4 regions of the Effusibacillus pohliae DSM 22757 genome follow, and region 2 is predicted to be linked to each of the others. Evidence: riboswitches for the same ligand, from Rfam matches in the RefSeq annotation. Region 2 holds a riboswitch; each other region holds the start of a gene.

Region 1 (4,440 bases), on a different contig from region 2:
GAGACCGTGAAAGTGCTGGAGACGGTCGGCCGCCACTTCTCCCGTAGCTTCGAGTTTGCAACATTTTCGATCGGCGGGGATGCGATCGACCGGTTTGGCGATCCGCTTCCTCCACAGACCCTGGAAGGCATCAGAGCGGCAGACGCCGTACTGCTGGCTGCCGTCGGAGGGCCGAAGTGGGATCACAACCCCGGTCATCTGCGCCCGGAAACGGGTCTGCTGCGGATGCGGAAGGAACTCGGTGTGTACGCGAATCTGCGGCCGGTTCGCGCGTTTGAACCGCTGCTGCACGCTTCCACTTTGAAACAAGAAGTGTTGCTTGGCGTCGACCTGCTGATTTTGCGGGAGCTGACCGGCGGTCTCTACTTCGGTGAGAAAAGCAGGAAACCGGCGGTCGGCGGCGAAGTGGCAACCGATACGCTCGTTTACACGACCGGCGAAATCGAGCGAATCGTCCGGATGGGGTTCGAAGTGGCGCGGACGAGAAGGAAACGGGTGCACTCGGTCGACAAGGCGAACGTCCTGGAATCGTCCCGCCTCTGGCGCGAGACAGTCGAGCGGATCGCCAAGGAGTATCCGGATGTCCAGTACGATCATATCCTAGTCGACACTTGCGCCATGCAGTTGATTCGCAATCCACGCCAATTCGATGTGATCGTGACGGAGAACATGTTCGGCGACATCCTGTCGGACGAAGCGGCCATGCTGACCGGTTCGATCGGTATGCTGCCGTCTGCCAGCCTGGGAGCGGGCGTCGCCCTGTATGAACCGATTCACGGGTCTGCCCCTGACATCGCGGGCAAGGGCGTCGCCAACCCGCTCGGCATGATTTTGTCCGCGGCACTGATGCTACGGCACTCATTCGGTTGGGAACAGGAAGCGACCGTGATCGAACAAGCGGTGGCAGAGGTGCTGGCGGAAGGGGTACGAACTGCCGATTTGGCAGGCCCCGCTGAACCGACCGTATCGACCTCCCGCATGGGAGACCTGATCGTCCAACGGATTAGTGCAAAAGTCCCGATCGTATAACATCCCAATGTTGTAACAGGCGTTTCCCTTTGCGGGAAACGCCTTTTTTCATCGACAGGGGATCGAACTTGACAAAATAGGACTCCAGCACCTAGAGGGCAAATCCCTGCTGATATAAATTAATAGCACTATTAGATCGAGTGAAACAGGGCAGGGTGTTCGGGGTAAAATGGGAGGAACGTCAAATCGCATGAAGCAGAGAGAATTTTTCCGCGTTCCGTTGACCGCTTTTTGTTCGCTGCGCCTGCGCAAACTGGGGAGCAAACTGTTGCCGATCGGGGAAGAGTTTGAAGTGGAAGTGCAAAACATATCCGGCGGCGGTCTTTGCTTTCTGTCGGACCGGGATTTGCCCGTCAGCGAAATGCTGATCTGGCAGTTTGCGATCGACGTGCCGGAACAAAAGATCAATGTCTACGGTCAGTTGGTCTGGAAGAAGCCGGAAGACAGTCTGCTGTTATACGGGGCGGAGTTTATTTTCTTTGAAGAAAAAGAACAGAAGAACCTGATTATGCAGATCAACCAGCTGCAAATTCGCCGCCGGAAAAAAGAAAAGTACATGACCGAATAAGGATTGCCTCCGTTTTCATACAATTAATTTTATTCCAATATATAATATAATTTTTTATCAAGATTTTTGATTGACTTTTTGATAGGAAGCGGATATAATCAGGTTTGAATTTTTTAATCTACAATTAAATAGACTGACAGGAAGATCTTCTTATCAAGAGAGGCGGAGGGAAAGGCCCAATGAAGCCCGGCAACCGGCTCATCAGGATGATGCGGATGAGCGACATGGTGCCAATTCCTTCAGGATATAACAAATCCTGGCAGATGAGAAGGGTAAGTCGTCTGGCAACCCCTTTTTCAATCTGTGAAAAAGGGGTTTTTTGTTGAGGCAAACGGAGGTGAGTACGGATGATTGAACTGCGCAATTTGCACAAGGAGTACCGGGTTGGCAAACATTCGGTTCCCGCCTTGCGCGGAATCGATTTGTCCATAGAAAAAGGTGAAATTTTTGGCGTCATCGGCCATTCCGGCGCCGGCAAGAGCACGCTGATCCGCTGCATCAACCTGCTGGAGCGGCCGACATCCGGCACAGTCACCGTCGATGGAGTCAATCTGACAGCGCTTGACGGACGCAGGCTGCAAGAGGAACGTCGGCAGATCGGGATGATTTTTCAGCATTTCAATCTGCTGTCGTCCGCCACGGTCGCGGACAATATCGTGTTTCCGTTGAAGCTGGCGAAGCGCACGCAGGCGGAGATCGACCGGAAAGTCGGCGAACTATTGGCGCTGGTCGGCCTTGAGGCGCATCGGGACAAGTATCCGGCGCAATTGTCGGGCGGCCAGAAACAGAGGGTCGGCATCGCCAGAGCACTGGCGAACGATCCGAAAGTGCTCTTGTGTGATGAAGCGACATCGGCGCTTGACCCGCAGACGACCAATTCGATCCTCACGTTGCTGCGGGACATCAACCGCCAATTCGGGATTACGATCGTGTTGATTACGCATGAAATGCATGTGGTTCGCTCGATCTGCGACCGGGTGGCGGTGATCGACGGCGGCCGGGTTGTTGAGGCAGGGCCGGTGGCTAACGTGTTTTTGAAACCGCACCACCCGACAACCCGCGAATTTGTTGAACAGGTGGTCGACTCGCTCGAACTGCAGCAGGTGATCGCCCGTGAAAAATCGGCCGGTCATCGCACGATCGTGCGGATTACATTCCTGGGCGAGCAGACGTATCAGCCGATTTTGTTCCGGACGATGCAGGAGGTCGGTGCATCGTTTAACATTCTGCAGGGCACGATTTCCCGCATGAAAGACACGCCCTACGGGCAGTTGGTTGTTGAACTGGAAGGCGGGCAGATGCAGGTTCAGCAGTCGATCGACCGGTTGCGCCAGCACGGGCTGAAAGTGGAGGTGATCTGAAATGGAATGGACATTTGAGAACGTCGACTGGGAAGAGATTTCGACGGCAACGCTCGACACGCTGACGATGCTGGGGCTGTCCACTTTGTTCACCGTGCTCATCGGGTTGCCGCTCGGCGTTCTGTTGTTTCTGACATCAAGGGGACAGCTACTGGAAAATCGGATTTTTTATTCGATCGTCTCGTTTGTCGTCAACATCCTGCGGTCGGTGCCGTTCATCATCCTGATGATCCTGTTGATCCCATTCACCAAACTGATCGTCGGCACATCGCTTGGCGTGCAGGGATCGATTCCGCCGCTCGTGATCGGCGCCGCCCCGTTTTTTGCAAGGTTAGTGGAGACATCGCTGCGCGAAGTGGACCGCGGCGTGATTGAGGCGGCCCAGTCGATGGGAGCTTCCAACTGGCAGATCATCTGGAACGTGTTGCTGCCTGAATCACGGCCTGGACTGATCGCGGGGATTACGATCACAACCGTCGCGCTCGTCTCCTATACCGCGATGTCGGGTGTAATCGGCGGCGGTGGACTCGGAGACCTGGCGATCCGCTACGGCTACCAACGGTTCCAGACCGATGTGATGCTGGTAACGGTCGCGGTTTTGCTGGTGTTGGTGCAGATTCTGCAGACAGCGGGAGACCGCCTGGTGCACCGTTTCAGCCGGAAATAGCAAGCGGTGGGCTGCTACAGGGCGGGAGCACCGATTGGTATAGATGAAGTAAGAATGGCAAACATCGAAAGGAGAAACCGGATATGAAAAAATGGCTCGTACCCGTATTGTCGCTTACACTTGCATTTTCGCTGGCCGGATGCGGCAAGAAGGAAACCGCGGCACCTGCTCCGGCAGCCGGCGGCGACAAGAAAGAAGTGACATTGAAGGTTGGCGCAACCGCCGTTCCGCATGCGGAAATTCTCGAATTTGTCAAACCGAAATTGAAAGAGCAAGGGGTCAACCTGGACATCAAGGTGTTCAACGATTATGTGCAGCCGAACGTTCAGGTGTTCGAAAAGCAACTGGACGCCAACTTTTTCCAGCACACGCCGTACCTGGATCAGTTCAACAAGGATCAAAAAATGAACCTGGTCAAAGTCACGAACGTCCACATTGAGCCATTCGGCGTCTACTCGAAGAAAATCAAGAAACTGGACGAGTTGAAAGACGGCGCGACGATCGCCATTCCGAACGATGCGACGAATGGCGGGCGGGCATTGGCGCTGCTCGAGAAAAACGGCATCATTAAATTGAAAGATGGCGTCGGCATCAAAGGGACTGTCAAGGACGTTGTCGAAAACCCGAAGCACGTGAAGTTTAAGGAACTGGAAGCCGCCATGCTGCCGCGGGCGCTGGGCGAAGTGGACCTGGCATGCATCAACACGAACTATGCGCTGGAGGCAAAACTGGTGCCGACCAAGGATGCTCTGGCGATCGAAGGGAAAGACTCGCCCTATGTGAACATTCTGGTGGCGCGCCCGGACAACAAGGAT
Region 2 (4,440 bases):
GCATCCGGCTTCTCCTTGCGATAGGCCTCGATCAACTGTTCAGGCGGTACCTTAATCCCCAGGTTGATCACCTGATAGCCGTTGTTCGACAGGATGATCTCGACCAGATTTTTGCCGATGTCATGCACGTCTCCCTTGACGGTCGCGAGCAAAATCTTCCCTTTGACGGCCGCCTCCGCCCGCTCCATGAACGGTTCCAGATAGGCGACCGCCGCTTTCATCACTTCCGCACTCTGCAGCACTTCCGCGACGATCAACTGGTTGTCGTTGAACAGCCTGCCAACTTCCTCCATCCCTTTCATCAGCGGGCCGTTGATGATCTCAAGCGGCGCATACCGGGTCAGCGCCTCGTTCAGATCGTCAATCAGGCCGTCCTTGCTGCCTTCCACCACATAGTTCGCCAACCGTTCTTCCAGGCTGAGGCTGGACACTTCCTTCACCTGGGCCGTCTTTTTCTCCCGGTAAAAAGCGGTGAATCGGGCAAGAGTCTCGTCATTCGTATGGAACAGCAGCTCTTCCGCCAGCCGCCGCTCCTCTTCCGGAATCGACGCATAGCGCTCCAGCTTTTCCGTGTTCACAATTGCATAGTCGAGACCCGCTTTCGTACAGTGATAGAGAAACACCGCGTTCAGCACTTCGCGACCGGCTGGCGGCAACCCGAACGATACGTTGGAGATCCCAAGGATCGTCGCACACTCCGGCAGTTCCCGCTTGATTAGGCGGATGCCCTCCACCGTTTCCGGGGCCGCTCCGATATACTGTTCATCGCCCGTGCCGACCGGAAACACAAGCGGATCAAAAATAATGTCTTGCGGATGGACGCCATATTTGTGGACCAACAGATCGTAGGATCGTTTGGCGATTTCCAGCTTTCGCTCGCGCGTCACCGCCATCCCCTGCTCATCGATCGTTCCGACCACCACCGCCGCCCCGTACCGGTTGATCAGCGGCGCCACCTCCGCGAACCGCTTTTCCCCGTCCTCCAGGTTGATCGAGTTGATGATCGCCTTCCCTTGCGAATGTTTCAATCCCAGTTCGATCACCCGCGCATCGGTCGAATCGATCATCAACGGCACTTTTATTTTTTTGACGACAAACGGCAGGAATTTTTCCATATCGCCGTACTCGTCCCGGTCCGGGTCGGCCAGGCAGATGTCGATGATATGCGCGCCTTTTTTTACCTGGGCCCGGGCGATTTCCGCCGCGTCCTCATACAATCCGCTGGCGATCAACGTCCGGAACTTCTTGGATCCGATGACATTGGTCCGTTCCCCCACCAACAGCGGGCGGTTGTCCGCCTCCAGATAGACGGTTTCGATTCCAGAGACAGCCGGCAGGTGGCCGCACGCCGGTTGCCGCGGCTTGTAGTCCTTCAACGCTTCCGCCAACGCCCGGATATGCTCCGGTGTCGTCCCGCAGCAGCCCCCCGCAATGTTCAGCCAACCGAGCTCAGCGAAACCGGCCATTTTTTTCGCCAGCGCTTGCGGCGATTCGTGGTAATGGCCGTTCTCATCCGGCAGCCCGGCATTCGGATAGCAACTGACCCCGCACTGCGCCAGTTCGGACAGGGTCCGCAAATGGTCGCGCATGAATTCCGGCCCAGTTGCGCAGTTCAGCCCGACGGTAATCGGCTTCAGGTGTTCGAGCGAGATGTAGAACGATTCGATATTCTGGCCTGCCAACGTGGTGCCCATCGGTTCGATCGTGCCGGACAGCATCAGGGGCAAGCGGACGCCCAGCTCCGCAAACGCTTTTTGAATCCCGATGCCGCCAGCTTTCACATTCAGCGTGTCCTGTGCCGTTTCCAAAAGCAGCACATCGACGCCGCCCTGAATCAGCGCTTTCGCCTGTTGGTAATAATTTTCCACCAATTTTTCAAACGTCGTGCCGCCCGTCACCGATAACGTCTTGGTGGTCGGTCCCATCGCTCCAGCTACGAAACGGGGCCATTCCGGCGTCGAGTATTTTTTTGCCGCCTCCACCGCCAGCCTTGCCGCCGCCCGGTTGATCTCGTCCGCCCGCTCCTCCAGGTTGTATTCGGCGAGCACCAGCCGGGTGGCACCGAACGTGTTGGTCTCGATAATATCCGCCCCGGCATCCAGATACTGCTCGTGAATGCGGCGGATCACATCCGGCCGCATGATGTTCAGGTACTCGTTGCACCCCTCGTACGCTTCCCCGCCAAAATCGGCCGCCGTCAGACCGGCCTGCTGAATCATCGTGCCCATCGCGCCGTCGAGAATCAGGATTTTTTTCTTCATTTGTTCCAATATCGGATGTTGCGACACCTTTCCCGTCTCGCTGCTCATGTTCGGTTCCCCTCTCCCCGTCAAATCCCAATCGTTCTCACCTGAAAAGGAAACTCGGCTAAAAGCGCCTGCATCCGTGCAGGCAACGCCGAGTTGATCGTCCATGATCAAAAGCCCTCTCCGGATCCGAGAGGGCTGAACGTTCACAGTTGGCTCCTCCTATCTTCCAGAACGCGTTCTGCTGGAATTAGCACCGTGTGCGCACACCGGTTGCTGTGGTTTCATCGGGCCAGATCCCTCCACCACTCTGGATAGAAGTTATGACAAATCGTTTTTCGATTTTTTATTAGTTTGCACTGAAACCGGTGGTTGTGTCAAGGGTGATCACCGGCTCTCATAGCTTGAGAAAGAACCATTTTTTCAATTTCAATAACCCCGTATCCACATTACTTATGATATCCTATCTACAAAAACAATTATACAGAATGTTTTATGTTTTTCAACTATATAATACACAAAAACTATTAATATAATCCCAATGAATTATAGAAAAACTTATTCACAGCGATTCCTCTAAGGCGTTTTCTGTGAGGAAGAACGATGGAATAAAAGTTATAGTATGTAGAAAGTGAATTCGTATGTCCATATTCACGCCCCGGTCGATAAACACGACCTTGTCGGCCGCTTCACGGGCGAAGTTCATCTCGTGGGCGACGACCACCATCGTCATCCCTTCCTGCGCCAGCTCTTTCATCACTTTCAGGACTTCGCCCACCAACTCCGGGTCGAGGGCGGAGGTCAGCTCGTCAAACAGCAACACGGCCGGTTCCATCGCCATCGCGCGTGCGATTCCCCCTCCTGCTGGCCGGTATTGCCATCAAAAAGAGGCATGCCGCCCGGCATGCCAGTGACCATGTTCCTATTTTCCGACAAAATTCGGTTTCCGCTTCTCGAAAAACGCGGTGACGCCTTCCCGGTGATCGGCCGTCTTGCCGCAGATCGTCTGCCCGGCCGCCTCCGCTTCCAGCATCGTCGCCAGATCGTTTTCGAAGCTCTTGTACATCGTCCGTTTGATCAGCCCGAGTGCCGTCGTCGGAGATTGGGCCAGCCGCTCCGCATACCGTTGCGTTTCCCCGGCAAACTCGCTGTCCGCCACCACCCGGTTAACCAGCCCGATCCGCAGCGCCTCCTCGGCGCCGATCGAATCGCCGAACATCGCCAATTCCATGGCGCGGCTGAGCCCGACGATCCGCGGCAGGAAGAAATGGCTGCCCGCGTCCGGCATCAGACCGATTTTTACAAACGCCATGGAAAACGTGGTGCTTGCCGCTGTGATCCGCAAATCGCAAGCCAGCGCCACTCCGAGTCCCGCACCGAACACGGGGCCGTGCAAAGCGCCGACAATCGGCTTTTCGAGCTCCGCCATCCGAAGCAGCAACCGGTTGTACGTCCGCTGCAGATAAGCCCCGTGGTCGAGCGAAGCCACATCTTCCGCGCTGACGCTTTTCAGATCCGCTCCCGAACTGAATCCTGGCCCGTTGCCGCGAAGCAGGATACAACGTACGTCCGCGTCCTCCGCCGCGCGGTTGAGCGCGTCAAACAGTTCTTCATGCATCTGCAGATTGAACGCATTGAACACTTCTGGCCGGTTGAGTGTGACAGTCGCCAATTGATTCGCTTTCTCAAACAAAACGGTCTCGTACATTTCGCTCTCCCCTCTCCTCTTGCGCCTATTGGTTTACAGTCTACGATCCTTCGTCCTACTTCCGGCACCATCTTCCGACCGGACGGTAGGCAATCCACCTTTTAACATGGCAGATCGCACCCACTTACATAATAATACGCTTTACCGTACTCTTGCAGTCCTCCGCTGAGGCAGGCAAGCGGGTCTCGAACACGCCATCAGGCGGCGCATTCGAGACTGGTCGATCCATGCGCTCGGCAACATGGAGTACAACACTACGAATTTTGGGTACCCACACAGGCAAGCCTTTTCTCCTACAAATTACGTGTTCAGCCACCTTGCCAGCCAGGTGAACAGGAACCGCCAGACAAACAGCAGCACAAACGTCGAGATCATTGCCACTACAAGAAACGGCACCTTAATCCCCTTTCCCAAAAAGAGTGCCCGCAGCGCCAAACCGGCCGGGATGGCGATTGCCCAAACGGGCAATGTCCGTTTGAACATCGC
Region 3 (4,440 bases), on a different contig from region 2:
TCGGCATGTTGCGATCGGAGAGGAGGCACCGTTATGCTGGCTAAGACTGGTAGGCGGCGATAGACGGGTGACTCGATCAGCCTTCTATTGCCGCTTTTTTGATTTCACATCCTGAGAATCGAAAAGAGTCACAAAGGAGTGGAGAGTGTGGCGTTAATCGTTCAGAAGTTTGGCGGCAGTTCGGTAGCCAGCCCAGAGCACATCAAGCGGGTGGCCCGGCGTGTGGCGGACACGGTGGAGCAAGGCAATTCGTGTGTTGTGGTCGTCTCGGCGATGGGGGATACGACAGATGATCTGATTGAACTGGCGCAAAAAGTATCCGCGGTGCGGCCAGCCCGGGAGATGGATATGCTGTTGACGACCGGGGAGCAAATCTCGATCGCGTTGCTGGCGATGGCGCTGCAGGATATCGGCCAGGACAGCGTATCGTTTACCGGTTGGCAAGCAGGTATCCGGACGGAGGCGGTGCATGGCAAAGCGCGCATCACCGACCTTGACCCGTCGCGGATTCTTGCTGAACTGGAAACCGGAAAAGTGGTTGTGGTAGCCGGTTTCCAAGGGATCACCGACGATGGCGACATCACAACGCTGGGGCGGGGCGGTTCCGATACGACGGCTGTCGCGTTGGCGGCTGCCCTCAAGGCCGATCTGTGTGAGATCTACACCGACGTGGAAGGGGTGTATTCGACCGATCCGCGGGTGGTCAAGTTTGCCCGCAAGATCCCCGAGATTTCGTATGACGAAATGCTGGAGCTGGCGAATTTGGGGGCTGCCGTGCTGCATCCGCGGGCAGTCGAATACGCGAAACAGTATCAGGTGCCGTTGATGGTCCGGTCCAGCTTTACAACAAATCCGGGAACGCTTGTGAAAGAGGAGGCGCTTATGGAAAAAGGTATGGTGGTGCGCGGCATCGCGCACGATTTGAACGTCGCGAAGGTGGCGCTGGTTGGCGTACCCAACCGGAATGACAATCTAAAGGTGGTATTCCAGACGCTGGCGCAAGACAATATCAACGTTGACATCATTGTGCAAAGCATCGTCCACAACGATTGCAGCGATATTTCGTTTACGGTGGCAAAAGACGACCTGACCCGGACGATTGAGGTGCTCGGTCAGTTGCAGCCGCGGCTCGGCGCAAAAGAGATTGTGTGCGAAGAAGACCTGGCGAAGGTGTCGATCGTCGGAGCGGGCATGATCAGCAATCCGGGGGTGGCTGCCCAAATGTTCCAGGCGTTGACGGAAAATGGCATGTACATCAAGATGGTCAGCACGTCGGAAATCAAAGTCTCCTGCGTGATCGACGCGGCCGATGTGGAGAAAGCGGTTCAGGTGCTGCATACCTCGTTTGGCCTTGATGCGGTTGAAGCGGCCACAGTGGCGAAGTGACGGCCGCCGTTTGCAGGTACGCCGCCTTCGGAGTGGAATCGTCGGCTGGCGCTGACGGATACGTCTGGATGCGCTTGCGCTTACACACTTGTGCTTGCTGCTCTTGACGATTCTACATGCCCGTGATACACTCGTTCCATAGCAAAGCTGAATACGTGTTTTGAACTCTTATCCAGAGTGGCGGAGGGACTGGCCCAATGAAGCCCGGCAACCGGAGTCCGATCAGTAGGGAGATTGGATTCTTGGTGCCAATTCCTGCAGAATCGTTTGATTCTGAAAGATAAGAGGCGGCGATCGGATATGCGACCCCCTCTTGTCGAGGGGGTTTTCCATTTGCACCCAAAGGGCACGTCTCGCTGCGGCGCTTAGGCGCCGGGTCTAGCTTTGTCCGTGCGGGTTGACTTTCGGAGCGGGTTTTGTTGCGACCAAAGCCCGCAGCGGGCAGGAATCTGGATGGCGTTTTCGTGGATTCTGTGGTGTGGGGTGATCGCATGGCGGTGCGGATTGAGGAGGTCATCCGGCGCGAATACAGGCTGCCGGATCTGGTGCTGCAAAGCGGACAGTGTTTGTCGGGAGCGGTGCTGGTGTATGAAACGTTCGGGACGTTAAATGCGCAAAAAACGAACGCGATTTTGGTGTGCCACGCACTGACAGGCGATTCGCATGCAGGCGGCACGGCTGAACAGCCCGGCTGGTGGGACGGACTGATCGGGCCGGGCAAGGCGCTCGACACCAACCGGTATTTTATCATCTGTTCCAATGTGCTGGGTGGCTGTTCCGGATCGACCGGCCCCGCCTCGATCCACCCGGCGGACGGGCGGCCGTACGGATTGCGATTCCCGACTGTCACCATCCGCGATATGGTGCAAGCGCAATACCACCTTGTCAGAAGCTTCGGAATCGAGCGGCTGTATTCGGTAATCGGCGGCTCGATGGGGGGTATGCAGGTGTTCGAATGGGCGGTCTCCTACCCGGAAATGGTGGAAACGTTTGTGCCGGTTGCCACATGCGGCCGCTTTTCCGCGATGGGCATCGCGTTTAACAATGTGATGCGGCAGGCGATCTACAACGACCCGGACTGGTGTAACGGCGATTATTACGGCCGCACGTTTCCGGTGAAAGGACTCAACCTGGCACGTCGGCTCGGCATGATCACCTACCGCAGTTTTGATTTATACGAGGAGCGGTTTGGCCGTTCGATGGTGCCGACCGACGATCCGTTCGCGATCGAATCGGAGTTCCAGGTGGAAAAATATTTAAGTTATCACGGCAGCAAACTGGTGCAGCGGTTTGACGCCAATTCCTATCTGTATCTGCTGAAAGCGATGGACCTGCACGACGTGTCGAGCGGGCGCGGCGAGTACGGGAACGTCTTGCAGCAGATTGCGGGGCGGTCGCTGATGATCGGGATCGACTCCGATTTTCTGTTTCCGGCTCGCGAATTGTCCGATACGGCTGAATATTTGCGGTCGCAAGGCAAATCGGTCGTGTACCGGGAGATGCACACTGTGCACGGACATGATGCATTTTTGATCGAATTCGAAATCATGAACGAATGGATCGGCGAGTTTTTGGAGAGTGGAGGAGGAACCAAATGAACGGAAAGCCGGGCAAACAGACCAAAACGGTGCAGGTCGGCCTGTTGGGGCTGGGAACGGTCGGTTCCGGAATCGTCAAGGCGTTGCAACAAAACAGTCAATCGATTGCCGAGAGAACCGGCTGTACCATCGATATACCCTACATTTTGGTACGCGATCCGCAAAAAGAACGGAGCGTACAGGTGGATCCCGTACGGATCACGACCGATCCCGGGTCGATTTTGCGATGTCCCGACATCCAGGTGGTCATCGAGGTGATGGGCGGTGTTGAACCGGCCCGGACCATTCTGTTGGAAGCACTGCGTTCCGGCAAACATGTGATTACGGCAAACAAGGAACTGTTGGCCAAACACGGCAGCGAATTGTTGCGGGTGGCGGAAGAGTCTGGCGTACAGTTGCTGTTTGAGGCGAGCGTGGCCGGCGGTATCCCTGTGATCCGCTTCCTGCAGGGCTATCTGACCGCCAATCAGGTGCATGAGGTGTGCGGGATTTTGAACGGGACGACCAATTACATCCTGACGCAGATGGAGCAGACGGGCCGCTCGTTTGCTGAAGTGTTGGCGCAAGCGCAGGAACTCGGCTATGCGGAAGCCGATCCGACGAGCGATGTGGAAGGATATGACGCTGCCTACAAGCTGGCGATCCTCACCAACCTGGCGTATGATGTGCATGTTTCTGTGGATGAAATTCCCCGCGAGGGAATCACCCGCATCCAACCGTTGGATTTGCGGTGGGCGCGCGAGTTCGGATACACGATCAAGCTGATCGGCCGTTCCCGCAAAACGGAACGGGGCGTCGAACTGTCTGTCGGCCCCCGGTTGTTGCCGTTCACCCATCCGCTCGCCCGCGTGAACGATGTGTTCAACGCGGTTACCATTTCGAGCGATGTGGTCGGGGACCTGACTTTCATCGGCAAAGGGGCGGGCGAATATCCGACGGCCAGCGCTGTGCTGGAAGATCTCACCGCTTTGTTGCGACAGCCCGGGCGTGTGCTTCGCTCTTGCAAATGGGACGTCCCCGTCCAGCGATGCGAAGCGGACGACGGTTGTCAATACCATTTCGTTCGCATCCGCGTTCCGCAATCAGTGGTGGCGGAAGCGGAACAAAAAATCGCCCAACTGCTGATCGGGCAAGGCGGCGCGATCCTGCAGGAAGCACGAGCAGCGACCGGTGATCGAACCGTTTGCGGGTTGCTGGTCGGCGGACTGTCCGGCAGGGCACTCGCTGCTTGCCTGCGGCAATTGCCGGCCAATCTGTTGGCGGAACCGCCGCTGGTGATCGCGTGCGTGGAGGAAACCGCTTCCGGTAATCAGGTGGCGGCGGCGTCCGGCCCGTCCCGATCCGCCAAGCAAACCGGGGAATTGGTGTCGCAAACGGTCTGATGTTGCTGAAAAAAACCTTGTAACATTCTTGACACAGTCGGAAATTAGTGCAAAAATTTTGGTGGAATGCGAAA
Region 4 (4,440 bases), on a different contig from region 2:
GTGCCGTCGGAAACTTCGATCGCGGTGAATCCCAGTTTTTTTGAAGTGCGCATGAAGTCCTTCCAACAACCTTGCAGCACGGCCGTCTCCAGTAAGGTTCCGCCCGGGTAGACATGAATGTCATGTTCCCGCAAAATATTGATTTTGTTTTGCAGCAGCGATTTCGAATAGAGCATCGATGTGCCAAAACCCAATTTCAAGAAATCGATGTAAGGGGCTGCCAATTCTGCCAGGTCCAACGTTTCCCGGATTCCCAGCCCCTTATCGATCACCATGCTGAGACCGCAAGTACGCGGTTTCAGGTTGCGGCCCGGTAGTGGATCACGCAGGACTGTGTCCCACGGTTTTTGTGGCAAAAAATCGTTCATCTCCCAAAACCCCTTTCTTTGCTGTTCTGTGCTGTGCAGGGAATCCCCGTCGGGGTTTGTCACCTCCTGGCGTTTACAACCTGTGGGCTCCATTATCGTATGCGAAAAACGGGAGCTGGTGTTACGCCCGTGCTTTTCGTTTTGCCAACAACTTCCGCAGGGATTCGGAGGCGATCGAATTGGGGGCGGGTGGGGATTCGGGCTTCTCCGCTGGGACGCGAATCAGCCACATCGCCAGCGCGGCGGACAAAAAGGCGAGCCCGGCCACCGACAAGAACATAACCAAGCGGGACAGGTCCATCAACCAGGTGAAGACGGGTGGCCCGATCGCCACTCCCAGGAATCTGACGGAGCCGTAAAAAGATGTGACGATCCCGCGTTCTTCCATACTGACGGCTGAGGTGATCAGCATATTCAGGCAGGGCAGCACGAGTCCCGTGCCGATACCGCTCATCACCAGCAATCCCAGCAAGACGTACGCGTTTGTAACAAAGGAAGCCAACCCGAGCGGGATCGCAATCAGCAGCATGCCAGTCACAATCAGCGTTTTCATCAACCTTTTTTGCTTTTTGATGTTTGCTCCCGTGATATAGGACGTCGACGACATGGCGAGCAAGGGAACCGCCAGAATGGCGCCTTTCAGCAGACCGTCGATCGCATATTTGTCTTCCAAAAGATGCGACAGATAAAACAATACGCCAAACAAAATGAAAAGTGCGCTGGCGCCTGCAAAGTAAGCGGTCAGAAGCCATTTCCATTCCCGTTTGAAAATAACCTTCAGCGCGCGCAGGTAGTGGGTTACTTTTTGCGCGGCTTTGTCCTTTTTTGGTTCCTTGATAAAAAACCAGATCGCCAAAGCAGCGGGCACGCACAACAGCGGAAACGCAAAAAAAACCGCAAACCAGGTGATCATCGAGAGCAGCACGCCGAGTATGGGACTCAGGACTTTTCCCAGCCCGTTCGATGCTTCGATGATGCCAAGCGCTTTGCTGCGGGCCGCTCCCTGGAAAATATCGCCTGCCAAAGCCATCGCGATTGGAGCAGTCCCGGCGGCCCCGATTCCTTGCAGCACGCGACCTGTCATGATCACGGCAAACGGTTTGGCAAACAAGAGCACGGCGATTCCCGCTAGCAATCCGCCTAACGCGTATAAGATAAGCGCCGGGATGATCACGAGTTTCCGGTTGTAGCGGTCCGACAAAAAACCGGCCAACGGGATGATGATGCCGGCGGGCACGGAGAACAGAGTGATCACCAAACTCGCCTGAAATTTGGTGATCTGAAGCTGCTCCTGCATCGTTGGCAGAATCGGAATCAGCATCGAATTACCCAGGACCATGATGAGCGGAACGCTTCCCAGGGCAATCAGAGACAGCAACGAAACTTTGGACCTGTCGGATGCCGTTTGCGCCATTCTGTTCAGTCCTTTCCTCGTTGTAAACCTAGTGTGTCGCGCCGTATCGGGGCTGATGCAGGAAGTTATTGACTCGCCACGACTGCCAGGCTTTAACGAACACCCCTTGACGAAACCGCCTTGAAGATTGTAAATTGTATCAAAAGAACAAAATCGATTGACTCTTATCCAGAGTTGGTGGAGGGACTGGCCCGATGAAGCCCGGCAACCTGAATCGATCCGGAAACGTGATTCGCGCGTTTCAGGTATGATTTGTGGTGCTAATTCCTGCAGGAGCGATCCTGAAAGATAAGAGGAGGACAGCGTGGCAATACCAGGTCTTTCTCTTGGGGGGAAAGACCTTTTTCCATGAAGAGGAGGAATGGACATGCGGATCGAAACACGGTTGGCACAAGCGGGAAACCGCAAGGATCCGGTGACGGGAGCTGTGTCTGTGCCGATTCATCACTCGACTACATTCGCCCATCCGGCGCTCGGACAGAGCACGGGGTTTGACTATACCCGGACTCTCAATCCGACTCGCAAAGTGCTGGAAGATACGATCGCCGATCTGGAAAATGGGGTGCGGGGGTTTGCGTTCGCTTCCGGCATGGCTGCGATCGCCTGTCTAGTGGAACTGTTCGAGCCAGGCGATCACCTGGTCGCTTCCAACGATTTGTACGGCGGTACCTATCGCTTGCTGGAACAGATTTTGCGTCGGAAAGGGATCGAAACGACCTACGTGGATACCGGCGATCTGGCTGCGGTGGAAGCGGCGGTTCAACCGAACACCAAGGCGCTGTTTGTTGAAACCCCGACCAACCCGACGATGAAAATCACCGATATCGCAGGTTGCGCTGCGATCGCCAAACGGCGCGGCGCGCTGACCATCGTCGATAACACGTTTATGTCGCCCTATTTTCAACGACCGTTGGATTTGGGGGCCGATGTGGTGCTGCATTCCGGCACCAAGTATCTGGGCGGCCATAACGACGTGCTATGCGGCCTGCTTGCGGTGAAGGACGAGCAATTGGGCGAAAAACTGTTTTTTTTGCAAAATTCGATCGGGGCTGTTCTCGGACCCCAGGATTGCTGGCTGATGATCCGCGGCCTGAAGACGTTGGCGCTGCGAATGGAAAAACATCAGGAAAACGCGCTGCTTGTGGCGGAATGGCTGTCACGACACCCGCAGGTGACAAAAGTCTATTACCCTGGTCTGCCGCACCATCCGGGCAAGCACATGCATGAAAAGCAGTCGTCCGGCTACGGCGGCATGCTGTCGTTCGAAGTGGCGGATGAAAGCATGGTGGAACCGATCCTCGGCAGTGTGAAACTGATTTCGTTCGCCGAAAGCCTTGGCGGCGTCGAATCGTTGATCACCTATCCGGCGAGACAGACCCATTTTGACATCCCGAAGGAAGTGCGGGAGGCGTACGGCGTTACGGATAGGCTCCTGCGCTTATCGGTCGGCATCGAACACTATCAGGACATTATCGCAGACCTGGAGCAAGCGTTGGAGGCAGCGAGATCCGAGGTGTCCGTCAGGTGAAATTTGAAACGCGCGTGCTGCATACGGGGGCGGAACTGGACCCGCGCACCGGCGCCGCCAGCTTTCCGATTTACCAGGCTTCGACGTTTCACCAGGCCGATTGGAACCAGCAGCAGGAGTTCGATTATTCCCGCTCCGGCAACCCCACCCGGAAAGCACTTGAGCATGTGATTGCCCAGTTGGAAGGGGCGAACTACGGACTTGCGTTTGCTTCCGGCATGGCGGCGATTACGAGCGTCCTGCTCACACTGTCCGCCGGCTCGCATGTTGTGGCGTGCGAAGACATTTACGGGGGAACGTTTCGGGCGTTGACGAGAGTTTTTTCCCGCTTTGGGATTGAGACGACGTTTGTCGACGCCGCCAACCCGGAAAAATTGGCGGCGGCGATCCGACCGAACACGAAAGCGATGATGCTGGAAACACCTTCTAACCCAACGCTGAAAATCATCGATCTGCAAAAAGCGGCCGACATCGCGAAAGCAAACGGGGTGCTGACGATTGTCGACAACACCTTTATGTCACCCGGCTTGCAGCGGCCGCATGAGCTGGGGATCGATGTGGTGGTTCACTCGGGAACCAAATTTTTGGGCGGTCATTCTGATGTGGTGGCGGGGCTGGTGACGGTGCGGGATGAATCGTTGGCAAAAGAAATATACCAGATCCAAAACGGGTTCGGCGCGGTGCTGGGGCCGCAGGACTGTTGGTTGCTGATGCGGGGCATCAAAACGCTGGCGGTGCGGATGAAACAAAGTGAGGAAACGGCGCTGCGGATTGCTCGTTATCTGGAGCGGCACCCGAAGATCAAACGGGTGTATTACCCGGGGCTCGAATCGCATCCGGGCCGGGAGATTCATCTCCGGCAGGCGGACGGGCCCGGCGCGGTGCTGTCGTTTGAACTGGCGGACGCCGAACAGGTGCGGCGGTTTGTCAAGCGGCTGCAGTTGCCATTGTTTGCTGTCAGCCTGGGGGCGGTGGAAAGTATTTTGTCCTATCCGGCGACCATGTCGCACGCGGCGATGCCGCGAGAGGAACGGATCCGCAGGGGGATCAGCGACGGCTTGCTGCGTCTGTCGGTGGGGCTCGAGAGCGCGGAAGACCTGATCGGGGATATTGAACAGGCTCTTATGGGA

The links. Region 2 has a riboswitch for S-adenosylmethionine ahead of metH (methionine synthase). Riboswitches for the same ligand answer to the same signal wherever they lie in the genome.
Region 1: linked by a shared signal. The riboswitch ahead of C230_RS0103365 (methionine ABC transporter ATP-binding protein) and the one ahead of metH (methionine synthase) in region 2 are both predicted to bind S-adenosylmethionine.
Region 3: linked by a shared signal. The riboswitch ahead of metX (homoserine O-acetyltransferase MetX) and the one ahead of metH (methionine synthase) in region 2 are both predicted to bind S-adenosylmethionine.
Region 4: linked by a shared signal. The riboswitch ahead of C230_RS0104010 (trans-sulfuration enzyme family protein) and the one ahead of metH (methionine synthase) in region 2 are both predicted to bind S-adenosylmethionine.

The regions. Positions count from the first base shown of each region.
Region 1 covers NZ_AQXL01000093.1:1,666-6,105, reverse strand. The annotation lists gene leuB (3-isopropylmalate dehydrogenase) at 1-1,029, shown strand, start outside; gene C230_RS0103370 (PilZ domain-containing protein) at 1,220-1,597, shown strand; SAM riboswitch class I at 1,745-1,867, shown strand; gene C230_RS0103365 (methionine ABC transporter ATP-binding protein) at 1,945-2,958, shown strand; gene C230_RS0103360 (methionine ABC transporter permease) at 2,960-3,625, shown strand; gene C230_RS0103355 (MetQ/NlpA family ABC transporter substrate-binding protein) at 3,709-4,440, shown strand, end outside.
Region 2 covers NZ_AQXL01000113.1:45,923-50,362, forward strand. The annotation lists gene metH (methionine synthase) at 1-2,309, opposite strand, end outside; SAM riboswitch class I at 2,466-2,567, opposite strand; partial or broken gene C230_RS0107200 (ectoine/hydroxyectoine ABC transporter ATP-binding protein EhuA) at 2,899-3,102, opposite strand; gene C230_RS0107205 (enoyl-CoA hydratase/isomerase family protein) at 3,169-3,954, opposite strand; gene C230_RS19725 (DUF3054 domain-containing protein) at 4,255-4,440, opposite strand, start outside.
Region 3 covers NZ_AQXL01000106.1:21,636-26,075, reverse strand. The annotation lists gene C230_RS0105335 (aspartate kinase) at 148-1,386, shown strand; SAM riboswitch class I at 1,552-1,673, shown strand; gene metX (homoserine O-acetyltransferase MetX) at 1,851-2,984, shown strand; gene C230_RS19540 (homoserine dehydrogenase) at 2,981-4,366, shown strand.
Region 4 covers NZ_AQXL01000098.1:6,335-10,774, forward strand. The annotation lists gene comA (phosphosulfolactate synthase) at 1-368, opposite strand, end outside; gene C230_RS19395 (MFS transporter) at 490-1,782, opposite strand; SAM riboswitch class I at 1,944-2,077, shown strand; gene C230_RS0104010 (trans-sulfuration enzyme family protein) at 2,150-3,310, shown strand; gene C230_RS0104015 (trans-sulfuration enzyme family protein) at 3,307-4,440, shown strand, end outside.